4 regions of the Ruegeria sp. ABM4_193 genome follow, and region 2 is predicted to be linked to each of the others. Evidence: riboswitches for the same ligand, from Rfam matches in the RefSeq annotation. Region 2 holds a riboswitch; each other region holds the start of a gene.
What was found. Region 2 has a riboswitch for cobalamin ahead of ACXADZ_RS15330 (hypothetical protein). Riboswitches for the same ligand answer to the same signal wherever they lie in the genome.
Positions count from the first base shown of each region.

Region 1: linked by a shared signal. The riboswitch ahead of ACXADZ_RS05690 (DUF1636 family protein) and the one ahead of ACXADZ_RS15330 (hypothetical protein) in region 2 are both predicted to bind cobalamin.
Region 3: linked by a shared signal. The riboswitch ahead of ACXADZ_RS22610 (DUF1636 family protein) and the one ahead of ACXADZ_RS15330 (hypothetical protein) in region 2 are both predicted to bind cobalamin.
Region 4: linked by a shared signal. The riboswitch ahead of ACXADZ_RS18235 (CbtB domain-containing protein) and the one ahead of ACXADZ_RS15330 (hypothetical protein) in region 2 are both predicted to bind cobalamin.

Region 1 covers NZ_JBSWTT010000001.1:1,132,632-1,136,964, forward strand. Annotated here, with positions in the region: gene cobN (cobaltochelatase subunit CobN) at 1-343, opposite strand, end outside; gene cobW (cobalamin biosynthesis protein CobW) at 347-1,402, opposite strand; gene ACXADZ_RS05690 (DUF1636 family protein) at 1,404-1,778, opposite strand; cobalamin riboswitch at 1,873-2,089, opposite strand; gene ACXADZ_RS05695 (NAD(P)-dependent oxidoreductase) at 2,236-3,192, shown strand; gene ACXADZ_RS05700 (SLC13 family permease) at 3,273-4,333, opposite strand, start outside.
Region 2 covers NZ_JBSWTT010000001.1:3,064,994-3,069,326, reverse strand. Annotated here, with positions in the region: gene ACXADZ_RS15340 (DNA polymerase III subunit gamma/tau) at 1-1,382, opposite strand, end outside; gene ACXADZ_RS15335 (protein-tyrosine phosphatase family protein) at 1,555-2,055, shown strand; gene ACXADZ_RS15330 (hypothetical protein) at 2,058-2,465, opposite strand; cobalamin riboswitch at 2,557-2,777, opposite strand; gene ACXADZ_RS15325 (alpha/beta hydrolase family protein) at 2,908-3,768, shown strand; RNA gene ffs (signal recognition particle sRNA small type) at 3,817-3,915, opposite strand; gene ACXADZ_RS15315 (bifunctional 2',3'-cyclic-nucleotide 2'-phosphodiesterase/3'-nucleotidase) at 3,955-4,333, opposite strand, start outside.
Region 3 covers NZ_JBSWTT010000003.1:970,043-974,375, reverse strand. Annotated here, with positions in the region: gene ACXADZ_RS22625 (glucokinase) at 1-241, shown strand, start outside; gene ACXADZ_RS22620 (carbohydrate kinase family protein) at 281-1,207, shown strand; gene ACXADZ_RS22615 (D-lyxose/D-mannose family sugar isomerase) at 1,223-1,888, shown strand; cobalamin riboswitch at 1,988-2,185, shown strand; gene ACXADZ_RS22610 (DUF1636 family protein) at 2,425-2,781, shown strand; gene ACXADZ_RS22605 (ABC transporter ATP-binding protein) at 2,778-3,554, shown strand; gene ACXADZ_RS22600 (ABC transporter substrate-binding protein) at 3,567-4,333, shown strand, end outside.
Region 4 covers NZ_JBSWTT010000002.1:76,553-80,885, forward strand. Annotated here, with positions in the region: gene ACXADZ_RS18225 (transglutaminase-like cysteine peptidase) at 59-682, shown strand; gene ACXADZ_RS18230 (DUF1636 family protein) at 1,828-2,163, shown strand; cobalamin riboswitch at 2,345-2,560, shown strand; gene ACXADZ_RS18235 (CbtB domain-containing protein) at 2,595-2,765, shown strand; gene ACXADZ_RS18240 (CbtA family protein) at 2,770-3,468, shown strand; gene ACXADZ_RS18245 (hypothetical protein) at 3,533-4,036, shown strand.

The sequences.
Region 1 (4,333 bases), 1.9 Mb from region 2:
CAAGCGCGATACCCTTAGCCTGCGCCAGCGCCAAAACCTGCTGCAAGCCGTAGGACCAGTAAGGCACGCCGCCAATCAGGCGGACCAGAATGCCCTTGGCGCCGTCCAACGTCTGCTCGACATAAGTGTCGACGGACAGAGGGTGTTTGAGGGCGGTCAAATTGGCCAGTCGAAGCGTTGGCATTCGACCCTCGGTTCCGCCGCCACGATGCCAGCCCGCCGCGAAAGCGCCGAGGTCGCTGTCCGAGAAGGACAAAACAACCAGATCCGCCGGGCTTTGGCCCAGATCGGTTGGGGTCTCGGTTTCCTCGAGCCCGTGGCTTTCGCGGAAGACGACGTGCATGGTTTACTCGGCAGCCTCGGTGACGCCCGCGAGGATCGCGTGGATTTCGGCCTCTTTGATGTCGTCATGCTCGGCGATAACAACCAGACGCGAACGGCGCTCTTCCTCTGGTCCCAATGGGCGGTCATATTGGTGACGGACGCGTGCGCCCACGGCCTGAACCAGCAGGCGCATGGGTTTGCCCTGTACTGCCGCATAACCTTTGACCCGCAGGATGTTCAGCTCGGTCGCCAGGCGTTCGATCTTGGCGACCAGATCGGCTGGATCGGTTTGTTCCGGCAACTCGACGATGATGCTTTCGAAGTCGTCATGTTCGTGATCGTGGTGACCGTCGTGGTGCGACGGACGTGCATCCATGTCGTCTTCGGCTGCAGCTTCCAGTCCCAGTACAACGCGGACATCCACGACGCCCTCGGCGACTTCGACAACAGGCAAGGGGCGCGGTGCTTCGGCGGCGATCACCTCTTTGGCCTTGGCCACACCTTCGGGTCCTGCAAGATCAGGCTTGGTCAACAGGATGATGTCGGCGCACGAGATCTGATCCTCGAACACTTCGGACAGGGGCGTTTCGTGATCGATCGAGTCGTCGGCGAGGCGCTGGGCATCCACAGCTTCGACATTCGGGGCAAAGCGACCGGCGGCGACGGCCTCGGCATCGGCCAGAGCGATCACGCCATCGACAGTGATCTTTGAGCGGATATCCGGCCAGTCGAACGCTTTCAGCAGCGGCTTGGGCAGGGCGAGGCCAGAGGTTTCGATCAGGATATGCTCGGGGCGCGGTTCCAGCGCCATCAGCGCCTCGATGGTCGGGATGAAGTCATCCGCGACGGTGCAGCAGATGCAGCCGTTTGCCAGCTCCATGATGTTTTCCGCCGGGCAATCCGGGATGGCGCAGGATTTCAGGATATCGCCATCCACGCCCACATCGCCAAACTCGTTGACGACAACAGCCAGACGTTTGCCCTGCGGGTTCTGCATCAGGTGTTTGACCAGCGTTGTTTTTCCCGAGCCCAGAAAGCCGGTGATCACGGTGACGGGAAGTTTTTCGAGATTCGACATGTCAGGCTCCAATCGGGGGAATGCGCGAGGCGCAGTTTTTGCGGAAATGTTCAGGGCGCTCGCGCCATTTCACCAGACCATCTTCGGTGGCCAGATACTTGGTTGCGCCGTCGACGATTACATCGACATGGTCCACTTCGTTCAGGTTTTCGTAAACGAAGGTCCAGCGATCGGGACCGCCGCGCAACACGATAGAACAGCCCTGATCGCAGTTCGAAAGGCATTCGACAGGTTTCAGGGTGATGCCTTCGGGCAGCTCTGCTTGTTCCAATGCCTGGTGCAGCAATGTACCGGGGCGTTGCGCATCGTCTTCGATGGGCAGCCCGCGGCGGCAGGTCGTGCAGACCAGCAGTTCGACCGGTGTGGTCTCAGTCATGTCTCTCATCCCCCCAAATCCTCTTCGCGGGGGACGGGGTTTCAAGCGGGCCACGTGTTGCAACATGGACCCGATACCGGAACACCCCGCCCGGTTTCAACTTCGGGTGCTGGCAGGTCTCCCGGCTTGCGGATGTCAGAGGCCCGGTACGTCAGGGTCCTCTGTCGGATGTCCCGCCTTCCCGGCCTAGGCCAGTGGCATTGGGCACCCTCTCCGGTCACGGTCGCGGGGGCGGCTGCGTTTGGCGGAAGATCCGTTGACGCATTCCCTTTTCATCGGCTCTTGCCGACACCAACGAATGGGTCATGCGGCACCGCTGGCCCGCTTGTCAAGCGCGTTGCGCGTAACATCAGGAGGCGGGTGTGAAAAGCGACCTGTGGTTGTCGTTGGGCGGCATGAATGGTCAGATAAATCCGTGATCGCATGACAGGTACAAGCCAGCAGGGAGAGGCGACATATGAAAGTAGGATTCATCGGGTTGGGAAACGTTGGCGGCAAGCTTTCGGGATCCTTGCTGCGGAACGGTATTGATCTGACGGTGCATGATCTGAACGCGGATCTGGTGGCCGCGTTTGTCGCCCTTGGCGCAAAGGCAGCCGAAGGCCCGGCACAGTTGATGCGCGATTGCGATGCGGTCATCACCTGCTTGCCATCGCCTGCGGCGTCAGATGCGGTCATGCAAAAGATGCTGCCCGAAGTGGGCCCCGGCAAAATCTGGATGGAGATGTCGACAACCGATGAGGCCGAGGTCAAGCGTTTGGGGGCCGAGGTGATCGAACGCGGAGGCGCGGCAGTGGACTGCCCGGTTTCGGGCGGGTGCCATCGGGCGGCCACCGGCAATATCTCGATCTTCGCGGGATGTGACCGTGCGACTTTTGAGCGGATTCTGCCGTTTCTGACCACCATGGGACGGCGTGTTTTGCACACGGGTGAATTGGGCTCTGCCTCGGTTTTGAAGGTGCTGACCAACTATCTGGCCACAGCCAACCTGATCACCTGCGCCGAAGCGCTGGTCACGGCAAAGGCGGCGGGCATGGATCTCAACACGACATATGAGGCGATAAAAATCTCGTCCGGTACGTCCTTTGTGCATGAAACGGAAAGTCAGGTCATACTGAATGGTTCGCGCGACATCTCCTTCACTATGGACTTGGTGAAAAAGGACATTGGTCTGTTTCAAGAGGTAGCGGACCGCGCCGGGGTGCCTCTGGAAATGAATCCGGTCATGATCAAGATTTTTGAAGATGGCATTGCCCGGTATGGCGATCGCGAGCTGTCGCCGAATATCATCAAACGTCTGGAAGAGGCGACTGGTTTGGACATCACAGCCCCCGGTTTCCCGCCGGAGATGGAAGATGATGAACCGGAAGAGCCGGGGTATGAGGTTGTCCCGCAAGGCCGGGGCTCGGCGTAGAGGTTCAAGCTAACCTTTCCAACGAAATGTAATCGGCAATCGGGGTGGGCCAGCCCAGAAATCCGGCCCCGATTGCCGCGCTAGTACATAACGTTGATCATCACCAATGAAACGACAAGGAACAGCGCGGTCATGATGCCGCCTGAACGGACGAAATCCATGACCTTGTACCCTGCCGGACCCATGATCAGCGCATTGACCTGATGGGTCGGGATGATGAAGCTGTTCGAGGTGGAAATGGCAACGGTCAGCGCAAAGACTGCAGGGTTGCCTCCGGCAGCCACTGCAATGGACACAGCCAGCGGTACGAGCAGAACGGTGGCGCCAACATTCGACATGACCAATGAAAACGCCGTTGCCAGAACAGCAATGCCCGCTTGAAGCGACCAAAGCGGCCAGCCGTCGAGAATGACCATGATCTGCTGTGCGATCCATGCGGCTGTGCCGGTATTTTGCACCGCCTGTCCCAAAGGTATGAGGCAGGCAAGCAGGAAAACAGTGTTCCATCCAACGGCACGGTAAGCCTCATCCACGCTGAGAACGCGGCTCAGCATCATGCCAGCTGCCCCTGTGAGAAGACAAAGCGAAAGGCGTACGTCGGTAAACAGGATCAGGCATATTGAAATAGCGAAAAAAGCAAGCGCCCACCCGACTTTCTGAGGTCTCAATTCCTCCTGCGGGAAATCGCTTGTGACCACAACGAAATCCGGATCGCGGGTGATCCGCATCAGATTGTCCCACCGCGTGTGTGCGACCAGCATGTCACCAGCATGAAACTTTTCCAGCCCGATCTGAGTGGACTGATGATCATCGGTCTCTACGTGGCTGAGCGTTTCTTCCCCTCTGTGAATAGCCAGAAGCGACATACCGTATGTCTTGCGGAACAAAAGCTCGCGCGGGCATTTGCCGATCAATTTACTGTCGGGGGTAACGACAACTTCGGCGACACCGGCGTTGGTGGGTGCGAACTCCTCAACAAAAACATCCAGATCGGGAAGAACTGTTAAGCCGAATTTCTTCGCAAAAACCTCTACCTCGCCACGCCGTCCAACAATCGCCAGCCGACAAGGGGCTGCGATTTCAGCGGTCAGAACCTGAACCATTGACGTTTTGCCGCGATAGAAGGTTGAAATGATGTACA
Region 2 (4,333 bases):
TCGCGGTTGGCGCGGATCAGTTCGACCACGTGATCAAAAGTCGGGAACCGGGCGAGAGCCGTCTGCACATCCTGAGCCAATGCAGCAACTGGCGCGCCGCTTGGGCCGCGAGGGGTCGAAACGTAGGAAGGTGCCGGGGCCGCGCTGGCCCGCGCTGGCATTGCACCCTGCCGGGGGGCTGATACTCCGCCATTCGGCCCACCAGTTGGAGGCGTTGGAGTGTCCTGCAGCCGTTTGATCAGTTCTTCAGGGCTGGGCAGATCAGCAACATGGGTCAGGCGGATAACGGCCATCTCAGCGGCCATCATGGCATTGGGCGCGGCCGAGACTTCTTCGAGCGCTTTCAGCAACATCTGCCACATCCGAGTCAGGACACGCATCGGCAGCGCCTCGGCCATGTGCTGGCCACGGCTCCGTTCGTCAGGCGAAACAGTTGGATCTTCGGCAGCGTCGGGCGTAATTTTAACGACGGACACCCAATGTGTGATTTCGGCCAGATCGCGTAAGACGGCCAGAGGGTCTGCGCCCTCAGCGTATTGCCCGCTGAGTTCCGTCAGCGCACCCGCTGCGTCGCCCCGCAGGATCATGTCCATCAGGTCCAGAACGCGGCCACGGTCCGCAAGGCCCAGCATTGCGCGGACCTGCTCGGCAGTGGTTTCACCCGCCCCGTGCGAAATCGCCTGATCCAGCAGCGAGGTTGCATCCCGTGCCGATCCTTCCGCGGCACGTGTGATCAGCGCCAGCGCGTCATCGGCGATTTGGGCATCTTCGGCGGTTGCGATCTTTTGCAGAAGCCCGATCATATCTTCGGGCTCGATCCGGCGCAGATCGAAGCGCTGACAGCGGGACAGAACCGTGACCGGCACTTTGCGGATTTCGGTTGTTGCGAAGATAAACTTCACATGTTCAGGCGGTTCCTCGAGCGTCTTGAGCAGCGCGTTGAAAGCGCTGGTCGAAAGCATGTGGACCTCGTCGATGATGTAGATCTTGTAACGCGCGCTGGCGGCGCGATAGCGGACACTGTCGATTATTTCGCGAATGTCATTCACACCGGTCCGGCTGGCGGCGTCCATCTCCATCACATCGACATGGCGGCCTTCCATGATCGCCACGCAATGTTCGCATTGCCCGCAAGGCTCGGTCGTCGGGCCGCCATTGCCGTCGGGGCCGATGCAGTTCATACCCTTGGCGATGATCCGCGCGGTGGTGGTTTTGCCGGTGCCGCGAATGCCGGTCATGATGAAAGCCTGCGCAATCCGGTCCGCTTCGAATGCGTTTTTCAGGGTGCGTACCATGGCATCCTGACCCACCAGATCGGCAAAGGTTTCCGGGCGATATTTGCGGGCGAGAACCTGATAGGCGGGGCTGGGCGTGTCGGTCATGTTTTCTCGGTCGGATTCGGTGCTTCGGCTCAGCGTAGTGGCCGCTGCCTTCCGCGTCCACCGCGAGGCGCGATGATTTTTGATTTAGATTCCGACCGGATTCGCACTAAGCTGTTCCAACAAAATTAAAGACTCATTTTTGTAAAGAGTTCCTGGTGGAGGACACACGTTCATGTCGCAGCTGGTTATCTATGCCCTGCAAGTCGCAGGAGGAACGCTGGCCCTGACGTCGATACCCGGACATGGCGGGGATTATGAGCCGGATCTGGATACGATTGCAGCGTGGAAGCCGGGGCTGGTGATTTCAATGACAACGGATGTCGAGATGCTTCAGCACGGGGCGCGGGATTTTGGCAGCGATATTCAAAGCCGCGCCAGCCGGTGGGTGCATCTGCCGATCGAAGACTTTGGCGCACCAACGGCGGCGGTTGAAGAGGCGTGGCCAGATGTCAGCGCCGCCGCCCGGCACGCCCTGGCTGGCGGAGGCCGGGTATTGGTGCATTGTCGGGGCGGCTGTGGCAGGTCGGGGATGGTTGTTCTGCGTCTGATGGTCGAGTGCGGCGAACGGGCTGACAAGGCGCTGGAGCGTCTGCGGTCGCTGCGCCCCTGTGCCGTGGAAACAGACGCGCAGCTGGCTTGGGCGGCCCGGGTTTCCCCGGCGCAGGTGGTGTGATCTCAGGCCGAAAGCTGTTCGGGTGCGTGTACGGTTTTCCGGGGCCGTAGCGTTGCAACCTCGATCATCGCGCATGGTGGGTTTGCAATGATGCCAGATGGCAGAGTGCGGAACGTGTTTCCAAAAATCAGATCAGCATAGAGGTTCAGGTCCTCAATTGCTGCGTTGGGCTGCGTGTCACAAAACACGCGAACACTGTCTGATTGTGCCTGGAAAATTGCCTGACACCCTTTTGTGCAATGTGAAAGCTCACTACTACCGTCAAACTCGAAGTCGTCGCCTGTGGCAGCCGAAGCTTGTATCATAGCCTCGGAGATCGAGCGCGCCAGCCGCGCCAGGGCGGGGCAGGTTTTGCCCGTCCGCTGACATACCGTTGCGCTGTATTCATGCGTCTTTGTCTTCCAGATCATCCTGCGCCCTCCGCGCGTGGTGGACAGAAGGATCGGGTCAGGTGGGACAGCGAAGTGCAGTCAGGACCTGCCCGGACACCCCGCCCGAGTTTCGGTTTCAGTTTCGATGGCAGGTCTCCTGACTTGCGGGTCATGGCTTTGCCGACCTTCCCAGCCCTCGGGGCCAGTGGCGTTTCGGCATTGCTCACCGCTTACAGTTGCGGGGGCAGTCGCGGCATTGGTTAGCGTCCGGATGACCAGACGGAACCGCACCGTGTTCCCTTTTCATCCCGACCCCTTGTGGGGGACAGGAACCATCACACAATCGCTAGCGTCTGATCCGGTTCCGAGTCAAGCGGATCTTTGGCCCCGACGTTTGGTCATGCTGGATGGGTGACAACTTCCCGCGTAGAGTTCCCATCATTGAAATAAGAAACTAGTTTTTGGCGCAGGATCAGGGATCATGTTGGATACAGAACAGACGGTATTAACCGAAGAGTTCCTCTTTCCGTCCGGGTCATCAACCCTTTCAGCGCGCCTGTACCGACCCTTGTCTGAACCCAGCACAGTGGTTGTGCTGAACAGTGCCACAGGCGTGCCACGCGACTATTATCGCCACTTCGCGCGTTGGCTGGCCGCCGAGCGCGGTATGGCGTGCCTAACCTATGATTACCGGGATTTCGGGCATTCTCTGACCGGTCGCATGAAGGATGCGCGTGCGACAATGGCGGATTGGGCCTTGATCGATATGCCAGCGGCGCGGGCGGAAATGCGCAGACGTTTTCCTGGTGCACAACAATGGACGATTGGTCATTCCGTAGGTGCCATGCTGGGACCCGTACAGCCCGATATCGACAAAACCGACCGGATGATTTGCGTGTGTTCTGGGCTTGTGACCCTGAACGATCACCCATGGCCCTACCGTGGATTGGCCGGGGTGTTCTGGTATGGGCACGCCCCATTGCTGGTCAAAGCGCTTGGGTATTTACCCGGAAAGGCAATCGGTTTTGGTGCGGATTTGCCGGAATCGGTCTACTGGCAATGGCGTAAATGGTGCACCGCTCCTTCGAGTTACGTGCCCGAGATCGGAGCCGGGTTGCCTGATGCGCGTTGGACAGAAACTGAAAAACCAGTGGATCTGTTTACTTTTGAAGATGACCAGATGGTCCCACCCGAGGCGGTATGGCGGCTTGCCGATCTCTATGGCCCCAAGGCCAAACGACATCTGCTGAAACCTGCTGATTTCGAGTTGTCTGAAGTTGGGCATATTGGGGCTTTTGCCCGTCGTAACGCGGCCCTTTGGCCACGCTTTGTCGACATCTGAACACGTTTTGGGTGAGACCGCGTATCACCAATTAGGTATGTGAGGGGAAAGTGAGAGGTTGGACATCGACCCAAGCGGGGCTCGTTGTGGCTGCTTCCTTCCGGACCTGACCAGGTTGGCGAGGCGCTCGCCCGCGCCAACCTCTCGACTCTGGATATAGGGAAGGCGAGGGCAAAAGACAACCCGTCAGAACGTCAGACGGATCCGCTCGAACCCGGCTTCATCAGGACTTAGCAATTGGGCGTTGAACATGCGCAGCTCATCCATGTGTTCAAGGGCACCGGGACCTGTTCGAAGCAAGGCATTTACGCCCGTTTGAGCTGTCAGTGTAAACGGATAGGGGTGCCGCGCTATTGGGTCGGGCGGAAGGCGACGAGACAGGTAATCCCGCGTCAGTTCCTTGATGTCGAGCGGTGGTAGGTTGATGCGTTGGGCCGCAGAGGCGGCAGGAAAATGTCCGCCTCCGCTGGCGCGGTAGTTGTTGCTGGCCAAGACAAATCTTTGCGCAGGTTGAACAGGTTGGCCACCGAATGTCAGATTGCGAATTCGTCTGTTGTCAAGATCG
Region 3 (4,333 bases), on a different contig from region 2:
GCATCTAGGCGCGCTTATGGGTGATATGGCTGTCACGCTTATGCCTGCTGGTGGAGTGTTTCTTGTCGGCGGGGTCGCCGAGAAAAACCGCTGGCTGTTTGATCAGGACTTCAAGGACGCATTTAATGGCGGCGGGCGTTTCAGCGAGCTTCGTAAATCCTTGAACCTTTACGTCTCAGAACAGGCCGAGTTCGGCATCATCGGGGCGAACAATTTTTGCAAAAACGCACTAAAGCGATGAACAACTCGTGCGCTTGAGGCTCTGGGAAAGGACGTTGGAATGATCCTGTGCTGTGGGGAAGCCCTGATTGACATGATTGCCGAGCCGACAGTGTCCGGCGCACGCGGCTTTGTGCCCCATACGGGTGGCGCGATCCTGAATACCGCTGTTGCCATGGGGCGCTTGGGTGAGTCCGTGGGGATGTTGACCGGTGTTTCTACGGATATGTTTGGTCAGCAACTGATCAACGCGCTAAAGGCAAGTCACGTTGACGTTTCGCATGTAATTGTCTCGGATCGCCCCACTACTCTTGCGTTTGTACAACTTGAAGATGGGCACGCAACCTACAGTTTCGTTGATGAAAACACGGCTGGCCGTATGTTGGCACCCGAAGATATGCCAGACCAACTCCCTGCCATCTCGGCTTTGTATCTTGGGGGTATAAGCTTGGCGTGTGAGCCATGTGCAGATGCCTATGCATCTTTGTTGGCTCAACACGGAAGCGACCGCCCTGTCATGTTGGATCCCAACATTCGTCCGGGTTTTATTCAGGATCAAACCCGCTTTCGAACGCGCTTGAACCGCATGATCGCGCTGTCCGATATCGTCAAAGTGTCGGACGAGGATTTGGACTGGATCATTCCCGGTGCGGAACCCGAAGCAGCCAAAGCAGCCTTGTTGTTGCAAGCCGGACCATCAGCGCTGATCGTGACCCGGGGCGGCGATGGCGCAAACGGGTATCTGGCGGATGGATCGCAAGTGACGGTGCCGGTAAAACCGGTGCAAGTCGTGGATACGATCGGTGCGGGGGACACGTTCAATGCCGGTGTGCTCATCGGTCTCAGCCGCGCCGGGCATCTGACAAAACCCGCTGTACGCAACTTAACTGCCAACTCCTTGCGCGCGGCCATGGAACTGGGCGCCGAAGTTGCAGCTGTAACCGTATCGCGTGCCGGGGCGGAGCCGCCGTGGGCCCATGAGCTATAATTCTTGGAAAATCCGATGAAACGATCCGACATAAATCGCATCAAGTCCGAAGCGCAGGCGTTCATTCAATCGTTTGGCGCTGTACTGCCGCCTTTTGCAGATTGGTCACCTGAACAATTGCGCAGCCCGGTGGCGCACACGATCCGCAGCCGCGGGTTAGGGTGGGACATCACCGACTACGCTCAGGGCCGGTTCGATGAACTGGGCCTGTTTCTTTTCACGCTGCGCAACGGCGAGGTGAATGATCTGAAGTCCGGGCGCGGGATGCTGTATGCCGAAAAATTGCTGATCTCGAAAGACAAACAACTGTCTCCGATGCATCGTCACATCGTCAAGGCAGAGGACATCATCAACCGAGGCGGCGGCGATCTGGTGATGGAGATTTATGCATCGGACCCAGAGGGCGGCATCGACCGGCATACGCCTGTCACAGTGCCCAGCGATGCCTGCCCGGTCACGTTGCAACCAGGTGAGCATCTACGCCTGAAACCGGGACAAAGCGTAACCCTGATGCCCGGAGTTTGGCACGCGTTCTGGGCCGAGCAAGGTGATTGCCTTATTGGCGAGGTTTCGACCGTGAACGACGATCGCACGGATAATGTGTTCGAAGATCCGATCCCTCGATTTTCAAAGATCGAGGAAGATGTCGCGCCAGATTTCCTATTGGTTTCCGACTACTGAGGTAGACCGGGTTGACAATGACCGACAGACAACTGGGCTGAGCCCAAGTGATTTCGTCAAACGCCACTCATTCTCTTGCTTGACAAGTCCAGCACCACGAGACTAGCTGAGCGGGATGGTTCCGTAAGGGATGAAAATGGGAATACGGTGCGGTACAGTTATTTGCCAAGTCCGTGACTGCCCCCGCAACTGTAAGCGGAGAGCGACGCCATTACGCCACTGACCCCGAAAGGGTTGGGAAGGTGGGCCGAGCCTTGACCCGCAAGTCAGGAGACCTGCCATCCGATGTTCAACCAACCCGGGGCGGGGCGTCCTGGAAGGAGGCTTTGATGGCACGTTTTTCGCGTGTTTACATTGGTAGCACCTTCTGTCCGCGCTTGGTTTCAAGCGGAGCGGACAGTGTTAAAGGTGACTTACAGAAATAAGCTCTTCTTCAATACCTACAGTGCTGAGGCATCCTGTTGTGCCGTTAATTCAGAGACACGTTACGTTATAACATTGCATCTCAGTCCAACCCGCAGTAAGCGCTACAAGTAATGACGAAAACCGCTGATCATTTCATTCTTGTGTGTGCGACCTGCACAGGTGCCATGTCCACCGATCAAGTGACTGGCGCACTGACGCAAACATTGCCCGAAGGATTTGCAATTCGAACAGTTGATTGCATGGCGGGTTGTTCCCGACCAACCACCATTGGCCTTCAGGCACCGGGCAAGGCGCAGTATCTGTTTGGAGACATCGACACGGAATTGGATCTGGACGCAGTGGTGGAATTCGCCGGACAATACCGCCTTAGTTCCGATGGCTGGACAAGTGCAACCGAACGCCCGCCCGCGTTATTCACCAAGACCTTGTCTCGAATACCGGCCCTGCCAACCGAGAGGGTGTCATGAGTTTTCTGTCGGTCGAGGGTCTCGAATATTACGCTTTGAACGGCGATGTCCTTTTGCAGGACGTGTCCTTCGGCTTGGAGGAGGGCTCGATTCTGGCAATTGCGGGACCGAATGGCGCGGGAAAAACAACACTGCTCAAGTTGCTTTGCGGAATAGAACGTATTGCTCTGGGTGATGTGCTTATAAGAGGCAAAAGCTTGCGCACCCTGTCCGCGCATGAGCGTGCCCGAACCATCGCGGTCGTAGGCCAGCAAGAAATGCCAGACGGTCGGTTGCGTTTGCGAGACTATGTTGCGCTTGGGCAAATCCCGATTCAGGCGGATAAATCGGCAACCGAGCATAAGGTAGATCTTGATCGAGTTCTGGAAACAACCGGATTGTCTCATCTTTCCCGCAAGCCGATGAGCCAGCTATCGGGTGGCGAGCGACAGCGCGCTCACATCGCGCGCGCTTTGGCACAAAACCCATCCCTGTTGTTTCTGGACGAACCGACCAATCACCTGGATCCAGACGCCAAGGGGCACATGTTGTCCTTGGTGGCCGAGCTGGGCGTCACGGTGGTCATGATCGTCCACGATCTGGTCATGATCCCGGAATTCGCCACGCATGTGGCTTTGATGAAATCCACACGCCTGACGGGCTATGGCCCGGTCAGCGACGTGCTGACCTCAGAACGTGTCCGCGACACCTTTGGTGTGGATTATCTATGCTTTCAGCATGAAGGCCGCATGATCCCTGCGCTGGATATCCGAAAAAGAAAACTGTCATCATAACAGGAGCTTACAATGATGCAGAAACTTTGGCCTGCGGCTCTGTTCACTGGCCTGGCAAGCGGCGCGGCCGCCGAAGCCATCACAGTGGACAATTGCGGCGAACCGCTGGTTTTTGAAACCGCGCCCGAGCGGATCGTTGTCCACGACATGAACATGACCGACATGGCGTTCGCATTGGGCCTGCAAGACAAGATCGTGGGCCTGACCGGCATCACGGGCTGGTACAAGACGAGCCCTGATTTTGATGCACAGCGCGGTGATATCCCAGAGCTTGCACCAAAATACCCTACTGTTGAGAACCTCATCGCAGTAGAACCCGACATGTTCTTTGCAGGGTGGTATTACGGTATGCAGCCGGGTGGCGAGGTTACTCCGGACACCCTTTCACCCTTCGGCATCAAGACCATGGTTCTGACCGAAAGCTGCGTACATCTGAACAAAGACCGCCCAGAGGCCAGCATGGACCTGCTGTTTGGCGACGTTCTGCGCTTGGGTCAGGTCATGGGCGTCGAAGCCAAGGCGCAAGAGCTTGTTTCGGGCTGGAAAGACCAACTGGCCGCTATCGAAGCCAAAACAGCTGATCTGCCCAAACCACGTGTCTTCCTGTTGGACGGGCCGGCAGATGCGCCGTTTACCGCTGGCAAATTTGCGATACCGGACGCGATGATCGCCGCTGCAGGCGGAGAGAATGTGACCCATGACATGGACACCAGCTGGGGTCGCACGTCGTGGGAAACCGTGGCTGCTGCAAACCCGGAATTCCTGGTTCTGCTGGACTA
Region 4 (4,333 bases), on a different contig from region 2:
GAAGGCTTGGAATAAAATACATTGGCCCCGGAAGTTTGGATACCTTCGAGGAACGAGCATGGAGAAGGCAGATATGACAAATCCCACGTTAGTTCAGAGAATGTTATCGAAAAACCTGCTGGGTTATCTCCCAATGATCTGTTTTATATGCAGCTTTTTTGTGTCTGCCGCTACATTACAAGCCTCTGAGCTTCCCTCGATCGGTCTTGACAGAAAGATTGAAGCGCCATCCGGTGCCAAAACACTATGCAAAGATTACTCTTGGGCGTGCGCGAGCGCTCGTAGTTCTGGTCTGTCCGTGGCACAAGAAAATCAGATCGTTAAAACGATCAACACGCGCGTCAATCGGAGAATCCGTGCCGTTTCGGATCAAAGCCAATACGGGACAAAGGAATACTGGACACTGCCGACGCAAGGGTCAGGAGATTGCGAAGACTTCGCTTTGCAAAAGAAGTTTGAACTTGTGCAGAACGGTGTGGATCCTACGAAGCTACTAATCGCGACCGTCTTGGACACCAATCGCAATGGCCATGCTGTTCTAGTCTATCGCTCGAGTGAAGGCGATTTGGTTCTGGACAATGTTACCAACAGGATCAAAACGTGGAAGGAAACAAGGTATCTTTTCCTACGAATACAGGACCCGATTCACCCTGATCGTTGGGTACAGGTTTCTAGCGGCTAAACCATTGGGTAGACATTGGTTGCCTCTCGCAATTGATGTCACGACCTGCATTGTTCTGGGCGCATAGTTGAGTTTCGATGCTCAGTCCGACTCGTCCATCTGCTTGTGTTTGCACCATTGCGTGTGAACGAATTCGATCCGCGCGCCAGATATCTCGGAGGTGTCGTATTGGCCTACTGTTGGGATTCCGCAAGCCATACACGTAGACAATGGGCGCGTTTCCGCAGCGAAACCTTCCATTTGACCCGCTCAGATTGGAGTATCTCCGTCAAGTAAAGGCCACCGGGTCGAGCGCGTTACGGCGAAGATATCGAACGCCTGATTAGGACGACCATGGAGGCCGTTCATCTACTTTAGGGAAGAACGCAATTATCCCCCAAGGATAAGGGGAAATGCGACGGCTCCGGCACTGCGTCGATGACATTGGAGGAGTTCGAAGACTGGCTGCACCCGGAGATATGCCGTTATCACAACACCCATCACACCGGGTTGCGGCGAGAACCGATGGCGGCATGGGCGATCCTCGGTTGTAGTGACGCAGACAGAAAAGTTGTTAATGCCGAGGCGTTTCGCATCAGCGTACTTCCTTTTGAATGTCGTCGGTTGTCGCTACGCATTCAGTCCCATGATCGGTCGTGGTAACCGAAAGGTAACCATCAAGCACGAACCCCGCTATATGTCCCGGATCTAGACTGTAATTGACGATAGAACGAACCTAGTTACGCGCAACAAGAACCTGTCGCGTCTCGGAATTCGCCTTGGGAGGCGCGGTGCGCGCGGACCTGAAAATAGGCGTGTCATGGCGAGCCGATCCCGGAGGCAATGCTGTTTCAGATTATTGAAGAACAAAGATGTTTCGCGTGAGCTGTTTCCACTTCATCGCCTACCACCTGCTTCAGCTCAGTCTCACGTAGAAACTTAAAAATTTTTTCGTCTGATGGTTGCTTCTTCGCCCTGCCAAATCCCCGTCTCGCACTCGGTGTATTTGCAAAGTTTTCGAGGGCTAGGGCTCATGTGTCCTTCCTGCCTGAGTATGGACTCTTTTCCAGACTTAGAGTCAAAACACGTATTGAAACTGAGCTAACAACCGACCAGCAAATATGAAATCTCAGATGGAAGTTCTCGATCAAGGATCAGCCTGACGCATGTGCCTACCTAACCTCACGCTTTGCAGAACCTGCCGCGACGCGGATTCCACCCTTTATGATCAATTAGCCGCAACGCTGGAGGCATCGGGGGTGCAAGCCGAGTTGCAGCAAGTGGATTGCATGTCCGGTTGTCACCGACCACAGACGTTGGCGGTGCGACAAAGCGGCAAGACCGCCTATCTTTTCGGTGAGGTTACGGTTGTCGATCTTCCGGACATAATGATCTTCATGCGGATGTATGAGGACAGTACTGACGGCGACTTCGCTGACGCCAGGAAGCTAGGTAAGCTACGTTTCAAGGCGATTGCACGTATACCGGCACAAAAAAGATAGCCAACATGCAACTTGCCGACCAAAGCTCCGGTGTCGAGTTTTCAGCTTACAGTTTGTGTTTTTCGACTTAGCCTTCTGCACTGAACGGCTAAAATCTAAACCAAGCCTGCCATTACCTAAGATTGACCGCTGCAGAATACTATGATGTCGCTTTCGTACTTGACGGAACAAAGCACTATGGAACAATAAAGGCTTCTACGGTGTCCAAAGGTGCCTACGCACTGGGACTGAAACGGGAATGAGGACGGTGCACCAAACTACCGCACTGAAGCCTTGACCGCCCCCGCGACTGTGAGCGGCGAGCGGCCTTCCAATACCACTGGCGTAATGGCGCTGGGAAGGGGGAAGTCTGCTGTGACCTGCGAGTCAGGAGACCGGCCGTAGGATGGACACAACATATGCCGTCGGGTGTGACGGCGAGGAGGATTAAAATGACGACAAAAACGATCAAGGCATCCGCCGCTGGCGCATCCTTTCTGCCTGCAGTATTCGCCGTGGTTCTGGGTCTAGGGATCATTACCGTGACTGGCCATGTTCAGGCTTCTGGCCTGCATGACGCGGCTCATGATGTGCGCCACGCAACTGGCTTCCCCTGCCACTAAAACAATGTTCAGTCGTATTCTGACCAGCGGCTTGTTCGCTGGTGCAGCAGCGGGGCTGATTGCCGCCCTTCTGCAGTTGTATTTCGTGCAGCCAGTGCTACTTCACGCCGAGCTCTATGAGGGCGGCGACCTGGTGCATTTTGGCGCTGATCCCGTAACTGCGCATCCCGACCTGCCCGGCATGTTCGCCGAGCCGATGCGCGATGGTCTCAGCATTATCTTCACCATGCTTACCTACACCGGCTATGCGCTAGTCCTGGCGGCGCTGATGTCAGTAGCCGAACGTCAGGGGCATGAGATCAACGGCCGCACCGGCCTGCTTTGGGGTCTTGCGGGCTTTGTCGCCTTCCACTTTGCTCCTGGCTTGTCACTGGCTCCAGAAGTTCCCGGCGTAGCGGCAGCAGATGTGGGAGTGCGTCAGATCTGGTGGACGGTCACCGTTGCCGCAGCCGGCGTAGCCATGTGGCTGATTGCCTTTGGAGGTAACCTGGTAAGCTACCTGATTGCGGCCGTGCTGCTAATGGTACCGCATATTATCGGGGCCCCTGAGCCTGAGAGTTTCTCTGGGCCGGTTCCGACCGAGATCGGGGCGCTTTTTGCTGCCCGGGCCTTCGGCATCGGCATGGCCGCCTGGGCACTCTTAGGCAGTTTCACCGGCCACTTCTGGCAGACAGAAGGCAAGCGCGCAGGCGCTGCAGTCTGATCGCGCTCCTCCATTGCTACCCCGCTGGTTACACCGGCGGGTTTTTTTTATTGAGGATGACAAGATGTCCCGTTCTCTTGCTCTCTTTGCCATCGGACTTGTCTTTGGCGGCGGTGCTGGCTTTGTGATTGCCGCCAGCAGCGGTAGCACCTTTGAGAGCCATGACCATACTGACCCGGCCCAACACGGCGGCAACATGGAGATGGCAGCGCACGACCACTCCGCTGCCACTAATCTGCCTGCCGACAGCGACGCCCCCAGTGTGGCGATCCAGATGATTAAGGATCCTATGGCGGGCTGGAATCTGCGTGTGACACCGCAGAACTTTCGCTTTGCTCCGGAAAATGCCTCCACGGCTGACGTTCCAGGCGAAGGTCACGCGCATGTTTATATCAACGGCGAAAAGCTGGGCCGCCTTTATGCCAATTGGTTACACCTTCCGTCGCTCCCCGATGGCGATGTTGAAGTAAAAGTTTCTCTCAATGGCAACAGCCACAGCCCTCTGATGGTTGAGGGTGTGCCCGTGGAGGCCAAAGTGACCGTGCAGCCTGACGGCGATGACTCCTGATTGACATTCCTGGCTGAGAAGACAACTACGCGGATTCAGCGGGTCTAAGCGGCAAGTACAGCGTGCGCGCGGGTTTTTGCCGCTCTGTATCCAAGGACAGATAAGCTGTTGCAAAGCCGCGCCGAATTCCCGTCTTGTTCCTTTGGCTTGCATCGTCGGAAACCGAAAACATGAAGCAACTACAATGGGCATTTCGGTTCTTTCCATTGCTTTTTTGACCCAGTCCAAAGCAAACTCGATCAAATCAGAGTTCACGCCACCGCGCACCTGATCGACTGGATAAACTAAGCGTTACCT